DNA from 2 places in the Peribacillus sp. FSL P2-0133 genome. Region 2 is predicted to be linked to the other one. Evidence: riboswitches for the same ligand, from Rfam matches in the RefSeq annotation. Region 2 holds a riboswitch; the other holds the start of a gene.
The links. Region 2 has a riboswitch for glycine ahead of MKY17_RS20795 (amidohydrolase). Riboswitches for the same ligand answer to the same signal wherever they lie in the genome.

Region 1 (4,438 bases), 1.6 Mb from region 2:
GCATATTTGGCACCAAAAAGCTTTGTTAGACGCTCAATGGCCGTTTGTTCTGCCACATCGACAAATTCACATCCACCATAATAGCGCTTTCCTGGATAACCTTCTGCATATTTATTTGTCATCACGCTTCCCATTGCCTCTAATACATCTGGGCTAACAAAATTTTCTGATGCAATCAATTCCAGTGTTTGATGTTGACGTTGTCCTTCTTTCTCAATCGCTTTAAAAATGGTTGAATCATTTTGTTGTAAACTCATTTCATTTTCCCTCCCGGACATTTTTGTTAATTCTGAATTTTTACATAATTTTCAATTCCAATATGGTGCTCTTTCCCGCTACAGGCCTGCTTTTCTATGAAAACTGCTAAAAACAGTATGCTTTACAACCTTTTTTGCACGCAAAAAAGGACAGAAAAGGGTCGTAGCGTTCTCTACCCTTCTCTGTCCTTTTACCTGAGAGTTTAGCTCCATTTTTTAATAGAGCCTTTCCCCTTTGGTGGCGTATATGTTTATACGCGCTCTCCAGAGGTGCGTCCATTTGTGGTTCCATCTACCTGAGAGATTTATTCCAAGGGTCTTTTTGGAACTTGCTCCTTCGGTGGCTTGTCGCTTTGCACTCTCCCACAACTGTCATCCGCTTATTCAATTTGGTACATTTAGAATAGTTGTTGAGAATAATTATGTCAAGCATTTTTGAAAGCGCTAACAATACTATTCTATAATATTTATTTCGAATTATCATAGAATCAACCAGATATCTTTGGCTTTTTAAAACGGGCAGATTTTTTACTCACCCAGTTGGAAAAAATGGAGCGGCAACTATCTGGACAAACACAGCAAATAGAATCAAAGGATTTCTTGCCTCTTAATTCCCCGCTACCTCTCTCTGATTCGCCTGATCCACCTTCGTTATGCGCATCTTATAAATCGCAATCAGCATAATGAACCAAACAGGAGTAACGAATAAGGCAACACGAGTGTCGTCCGCAAGTGCAAGAACAACTAGGACGAACGCTAGGAAAACAAGGATCAAGTAATTGGAAATTGGATAAAGTGGTAATTTAAATTTGTTCTTTTTCACTAGATCTGGTCTTGTTTTACGGTATTTCAAATGACTGATGACTGTAATTCCCCAAATAAAGATGAAACATACGGTAGAAATACTTGTAATCAAGGTAAATACTCCTTCAGGCATTAAATAATTCAAAACAACAGAAATTAAAATGACAACAGTTGAAAAGAACAATGCATTGGAAGGTACTTTACGGTCATTAAGTTTTGCAAACGGTACAGGTGCATTTTTATCTTTGGCAAGTGAGTATACCATCCGGCTTGTACTGAAGATTGCGCTGTTACATGCCGAAGCAGCCGATGTTAGGACTACAAAATTAACGATACCAGCAGCTCCAGCAATACCTACAGCCACAAATACTTGAACGAATGGGCTTTCCGTTGGGATGATTGCGTTCCACGGATAAACACTCATAATGACAATAAGTGCGCCAATGTAGAAAATTATAATCCGAATAGGAATATTATTGATCGCCTTGGGGATAACTTTTTCTGGATCTTCTGTTTCACCTGCTGTAAGTCCTACAAGTTCAATGCCCACAAACGCAAACACTACCATCTGGAATGAGAGGACAAAACCATTTATTCCATTTGGGAACATACCTTCGTGACTCCATAGATTCGTGAAACTTGCTGCGCCTGAATCAGTGGAAAAGCCTTTAATAATCATGAAAATACCGATAACAATTAATGCTAGAATAGCTATGACCTTAATTAATGCGAACCAGAATTCCATTTCGCCAAAAAGTTTTACGGTTGCAAGATTCATAAATAGCAATATGACTAGTGCAATTAATCCAGGCATCCACTGCGGTACGGAGGGAAACCAATACTGAGTATAAAGTCCAACTGCTGTTAAGTCGGCCATTGCGATTGAAATCCAGCAGAACCAGTATGTCCAGCCGGTTACAAATGCTGCCATATTACCTAAATAGTCTCTTACAAAGTCAACAAAGGAATGATAGTTCAAATTAGATAAGAGTAGTTCTCCAAGTGCGCGCATGATTAAAAAACAAATGATGCCTGTAATCATGTAAGCAAATAGAATTGATGGCCCAGCTAAATGAATAGATTTTCCTGCTCCAAGAAATAATCCCGTTCCGATTGCACCACCAATAGCTATGAGTTGTACGTGCCTGTTTTTTAACCCTCTATCCAACTTTTGTTCCTGCATACGATTCCCCACTTTCTACTTTTATAGGCTACTTGGAATTTTTTCCTTATAAAGGTTCAGTCCTTCAATGAGTGTGAATTATTAGCATACTGGGAGACTGACCTATCACTGTAAGCGCTTTCTCGGTGGGTACTAGATATAGTTTTTTGAAATAGATCTACCAACCTTTTTTGAAAATATACCATTAGTTGCACAAATCAAAGGATAGACTCATTTATCTACATATCTCCATGCACTCTCCTCTCTTTTTATCTTTCCAAGTACAAAAAAAGGCAGAGGAAAGATAGGGATTTTCCTAACTTCCTCTGTCCTTTTACCTGAGAGTTTAGCTCCTTCGGTGGCCTATGGCTCTCTTCAGAGACGCGTCCAATTGTAGTCCTTTTACCTGAGAGATTAGTCCCCTGCTTTTTAGGGTTTGCTCCTTCGGTGCTAAACAATGTTTAGTCTCTCCCACAATCTTCATCCGCTGATATAGAGTTGTACTACTAGTTGTATATTATCGGGTTTTAATGGATATTTCAATTATTATCTGAAAAAGCTCTATTTTCTGATAATTAAATATGGACAAGTTTGAACTTTATGAACAGTGTATAATTTGAAGTTATTAGCTACGAAAAAACAAGCTTATAGCAGCTTTTCTATGTCGCAAGGAATCCCAAACAAGCTTATGTATAAGCGAAACATTTTTACATTTTTCCGATTGACAATACGGGTAAATTTTAAAGTTGGGAAAGGGCATAGAGTCTATAGTTTTATCATAATTAATGTATGGAAAAAGAGAAAATTCGAGACTCGCGAAAATCCTTGCAGCAGTAAAGATTGTCTAGGAGCTTCCTCCCTAAGTTCAGCAGTATTAGAAGCCTTCTCTTCTTTATCAACTTCCTCTTCAGCCCCACCACCTGCTATATTAGCAATGATGACTATTGCTAGAACCCATACCCACCACTTCTTTGGCTTCTTTAGCTTGATTTTCTTTTCCTTAACCATTAAGCCTTATACCCCCTTTACAGTTTTTCAGACGGACTGTTGTAAACAAAAATAGAATAACATAATTTGGATCAATACGGTTTATATTTATCATCAAGCATTCATTTTCACAATGCTTGACGTGTTAACGAAACAATCTCCCATTTCACTTTACCAGCGTCAAACTAGGCCACTAATTTGGTTAGACTCTACTTTTTAAACATATCCATAAAGTATGATCAATTCTATACCTTACCTTGATAAAATGACATATTTTAAGGGCGTGTTTAGGATGATCCAAACACACCCTTATAAAAATTCAATTGATTCATTCTATAAAAAGGGTTGATTTATTTGCATTCCCTATTTACAGATAGATGAAAATTCGAAGTTATCGTTGCCTTTTCCATAGTAATAGGGTGGTTAGATTTTTTATTTATAGAATCAATCAGCCCCTACCTCGCACCGTGCATGAAAGTTTCCCTTCACACGGAGATCCGCCTATCAGGTACTGCCATTAGCCTTTCTCCGCAATCGTTTTACTTTTTACTAATAAAAATATCTAATTCAGCAAATCCTGTGGTAATCTGAACCACACCTTACAAATGATTCTATTCTTTTCCTTAATCTAACTCATAATAACCACAAACAACATACCCTACTGCTTTTGCTGCCACGAGAAGGGCATCTTCATCGATATCAAATTTAGGATTATGATTAAAATAAGGTTTTTCTACTCCTTTAGGTGTACAAGCAATGTAAAAGAAACAGGAAGGGATTTTTTCAGCATAGTAAGCAAAGTCTTCAGATGGCGGCATTGCTGGAAATTCCATTACTTCTTTAATATCTTTATCCTTTGCATTCTTAAGAAACTCAGCAACCTTTCCTGTTAGTTCGGGATCATTATATAAAGGTGGATAGTCATTCGTATATGTAAGATCACATGTTACTCCAAACTCTTCTTCAAGTCCTTTTACAAGGCGTTTAACTTCCTTTTCAATTTTTTCTTTTGTTTCAACAGTCATATAACGGATATCGCCTTCAAGCTCTACGCTGTCTTTAATTATATTAAATGTTCCTTTTCCATCAAAAGAGCCAATAGTAATCACACCAATATCAAATGGACTTAATCGACGGCTAATAATCGTTTGAGCAGCTGTAACAAAATGAGCACCAGCCACAATGGCATCATTTGCTAGATGTGGTGAGGAACCATGTCCACCTCTGC
Region 2 (4,438 bases):
AATGGGGGATTCCTGTTCCAAGAGCGGCTTAGTGACCGGGCTGGAACCAATATTGGATTCAACTGTATTTACAGGCACGGCGGCGATTTCCGAACCAGCCTTAGTGTCCAAAAAGGTTGGTGTAATGACCGGAGTCCCCTCTTTCGGCATAACTCTGCCTTCCTCTTGTTTCCGTTCAGGAATGGCGGATGGTTTCGCTTGTCCTGTCTCCGTTTCAGCAGCATCATTCATTGGTCGCTTATCAGGGGAAACTACTGCCCTTTCCGAATTAAGGCTTTTTTTTTCCGGCATCATTTTATTCATGAAGCTGTTTTTTTCCCGATCTTGCTTAAGCATCATCACATTAAATGGGATATGTTTTTTCGGACGTTTAGGCTGCACTTCAGGTATTGCCTCAGATGGATCTTCAGGCAGTGTCCCTTGACTAACGGATGGTTGATTTGATTGTGCAGCAACCTCCCCAGGAACCGATATAGCTTCAGGCGGGGTGTCGTCCGCCTGTTCCATGATGGATACAGCGACTTCGCGTCCAAAATCGACCTGGTCCTGTTCAATAGCCTCTTTTTCCACCGCAGGCTCAATTATGTCAGGCTCGCTTACTGCTTCTTCTGGCAGTGACTCAATGGAATTCCTACGAAAGAAAGCGGGTATCTCCGAATCTTCCCTTTTTTTTTCAGCTTGTTCCGGTATAAGAACGGATGGTTCTATCGTCATTTCCTCATGTGACACTTCTTTTGAGATTTCAGGGATCGGTACCGGAATCTCGATATCGGGTCCTTCTTTTTTAAGGATGGGCATTTTGCTTTCTAATTCATATTCGACAATTTCTTCAGAAGGGACTGTTTTTTTTTCCGGACGACGGAACCCATAAATGGGTGAAGGGATTTCCGTTGGGCGGAATGGAGTATTTGACGGGACTATTTTTGAGGTTTCCTCCCGGTCGAAGCTTCTCCGTTTTGGTTCAGTATCCCTTACAGGCCTTCTCGTTGTTTCTTTGGTCACATTCTTCCCCTGTTTGGGTTCACTTTCTTCCCTGTTTCTTTCCCTAGGCTTTCTTTTATTCTGCTCCCGGTCTGGAATGAGCGGAAACTTGAACTGTCCTTTTGGATATTGAAACAGGATTTTCGTATCCGGGTCTGGCGTCTGGGACATTTTTTCCACTTTTTGATTGTAAACCTTTATTTCTTCTTTCTTTGACTTAGAAAGCTTTGAAAAATCCATTTTCTTTAATGTCTCTTCATCAAGCGGCTCATCTATAATAATTTCTTCGATTTCAATAATTTCCTCTGCTTGGAACCATTTTTTCATCTTATTTAGCCATTTCAAAACTATCACTCTTTCTACATCTGTAGTTATGTAACTAATTCTACCAGTTATTTTAAAAATATCGAGAAAATTTAAGCTGAATTGGGATTAGCATCTTTTTTTTTTATCGTATTCCTGCTAACTTAACGTATTTCGCAGAACTCCTACCCTATTAAACCCCTTTTGGAATGAGTTTAAACCTATTAATTGCGAAATAACATTAGCCCCTAGTCTACTATTTAAATAAAACACCGCTGTTAAATCGCGTTTACAAAGAGATTAAGTTTTCATGCAGCCTTTGAAGCAGACTGGCCAATTCATTGCAACATCCTTCATGAAACCGCCGACGGCATCCAAATACCTGCCGCAACCCATAAAACACCGTTCGTTAATACCGAACGGTGTTTTGTGGGTTTCTGCGTTTTTTTTGCAAACAAAGACCAAAGGTACTATTTCCATTCATAAAAACTGCATACAACCTGCGCCACTGATTTGGAAGCGATCAAAAGGGCATCCTCATCAATGTCGAATTTAGGATGGTGATTGAAATATGCCTTCTCCACCCCTTTCGGTTTACAGCCAATGTAAAAGAAGCAGCCAGGAATCTTTTCTGCATAATACGAAAAATCTTCTGAACCAGAGAAAACCGGAAATTCCACAACCTTCTTAATATCTTTGTCATCCATGCTTTCCAGGCTATTTTTCACGAATCGCGTCAGTTCAGGGTCATTATATAACGGAGGATAATCGGGAACATATGTAAGTTCGCACTGAACATCAAATTCCGTTTCTACCCCTTTAACGATCCGGTGGATTTCCTTATCGATCAGCTGTTGGGTCTCTGCTGTCATATAACGAACATCCCCTTCAATTTCTATACGATCTTTAATGACATTAAAGCTTCCTTTTCCATCGAAGGAGCCGATTGTGACTACACCCATATCAAAAGGGTTCAAGCGACGGCTGATTACGGTTTGTACGGCTGTCACGAAATGGGCGCCTGCCACAATGGTATCATTAGCCATATGCGGGGAGGATCCATGGCCGCCTACACCCTTTATCGCTAACTTGAAATAGGTCCGTCCAGCCATCGAATAGCCGCCGCGATACCCGACAACCCCTGCTGGATGAGAAGGAAATAAATGGATTCCAAAAACAGCATCCAGTTCATCCAAAAACCCTGATTCCATAATGCTTTTGGCTCCTCCGGGGGGTGTTTCTTCTGCATGTTGATGAATTATTTTGATCGTACCTGATAGGGAATCTTTCAGCTCATTGATGCAGTCTGCCAATACCAATAAATAAGCGGTATGCCCATCGTGTCCGCAGGCATGCATGACACCTTCATTTTTTGAACGGAATGGAACCTCCGCTTCTTCTGAAATCGGCAGTGCATCGAAATCGGCACGGAGACCTATCGTTTTCCCTGGTTTTCCACCTTCGATCGTCACGATGATCCCTAATCCATTTCCTACATTCGTTTGAATCGATACATCTTTCCCCTTATAAAAATCAATGATATATTTTGCCGTTTTCTCTTCTTTGAAGGATAGCTCCGGATTCTCGTGTAAATGACGGCGGATTTGAACCATTTCCCCTTTACGGGCTTCAAGCATGTTCATTAATTTGCTTTTCACATTCACGATTATTCTCCCCCATTATTTCAAGTTGATTAGCATATTAGTAAGTTCCATGTTCGCTGTAAACCTTCTGTATGTAAAAAGCCAAATAAAAAAGGACAGAGAAGGGTTCCGTAAACTTACCGCTCCCTTCTCTGTCCTTTTACCTGAGAGATTAACTCCATTTTGGTCATGGAGGTTTCCCCGTTGGTGGCACACTTCCTGCGCGCTCTCCAGAGTTGCGTCCAGCTGCGGTACCATTTACCTGAGAGATTTGCTCCAAGGGATATTTTTGGAACTTGCTCCTTCGGTGGCTCAATGCTTTGCACTCTCCCACAACGTTCATCCGCTCGTTATATTGTTTTATTCCATATTTTCAAAATATTACAATTATATTATCACCGATTAAAAAATAAATATCAACTCTAAGGGTCATAAACTCTATTAAACTTTAAAAGGACCGCTGTCAGATGCTGACACGGTCCTTATGTATTCAATATATTATTGTTCACGCTTTTTGTTTTTACCCATAATGAAGATGGGCTCCAACTCATTTTCTTCGTAAAGAAATGATAGAGCCGTTATTGGAACATGACCGCTGGCAAAGAAGCTCATCGCCATTTGCGCAAGAATATCATAGCCCGTATCATTCTTCACATCGGCAATGATGATGACGTCCTGATGGGGAATGGCCACAGCCATGGTTCCCTCGATCTTGTCCTTCATTTCCCGAAGCCATGATTCATTCAGGATCCTGCTGGCATCATAACCATCATTCGTGTTCAAAAAATAAAATGCATTACCTGCAACGATATCCGACTTCATTTCAGTGGAGAGGGAACGGGCATTAAAAAGGGCAATTTCACGGATCCTGTCACCCTGCCAATTTTCCCGTTGAATCATCTTTTCATCTATAAGACGGTAGGTTTTCCCTAAATCAAGGGCATAAAAAATCCGGGTTTCAGCCGTATGCTCATCGAATAAAAATGGATTTCCTTCTTCCGATTCCATTGGAAAGGAGGTCGAGCGGATGACTGGGAAAATGAATTTCTCCTTGCCTTCCATGCTATGTTCTCCCCCCATCACATTCAGGGCCTCTTCCACGTAATAGATAATTTCATCGATGGCCTTTTCCTGTACGTTTTCATAGTTAGCAAGTACAGGAGGCAACTCGATGGTGATACCCTTCCCGGTCTTCACATTTTCCACCCGTAACGTATCTTTCTTGCTATCGAATTTAAATGTGCGATTTTCATCTTTTAAACGTTCCTTCAGGATATTTTTCAGCTTCGTGCTGTCCATTTTCATGACTGACCCTCCTCTTCATTGAAAAATCCCCAGCGAGAAGGGGATATTGATTATAGTGATTGTATGAATTCCTCAATTTGTTCTTGCGTTTTACGATCCTTGCTCACGAATCTGCCTAGCTCTTTACCATTATCATACGCGATGAAACTTGGTATACCGAATACATCATTAGCCGCACACACATCGATGAATTCATCACGGTCCAC

Region 1: linked by a shared signal. The riboswitch ahead of MKY17_RS13310 (amino acid permease) and the one ahead of MKY17_RS20795 (amidohydrolase) in region 2 are both predicted to bind glycine.

Annotation. Positions count from the first base shown of each region.
Region 1 is NZ_CP150254.1:2,768,932-2,773,369, reverse strand. It holds gene glyA (serine hydroxymethyltransferase) at 1-257, opposite strand, end outside; glycine riboswitch at 431-535, opposite strand; gene MKY17_RS13310 (amino acid permease) at 865-2,244, opposite strand; glycine riboswitch at 2,608-2,707, opposite strand; gene MKY17_RS13305 (hypothetical protein) at 2,989-3,231, opposite strand; gene MKY17_RS13300 (amidohydrolase) at 3,834-4,438, opposite strand, start outside.
Region 2 is NZ_CP150254.1:4,330,167-4,334,604, forward strand. It holds gene MKY17_RS20790 (DNA translocase FtsK) at 1-1,326, opposite strand, end outside; gene MKY17_RS20795 (amidohydrolase) at 1,755-2,942, opposite strand; glycine riboswitch at 3,070-3,171, opposite strand; gene MKY17_RS20800 (DUF1444 domain-containing protein) at 3,426-4,232, opposite strand; gene MKY17_RS20805 (thioredoxin family protein) at 4,283-4,438, opposite strand, start outside.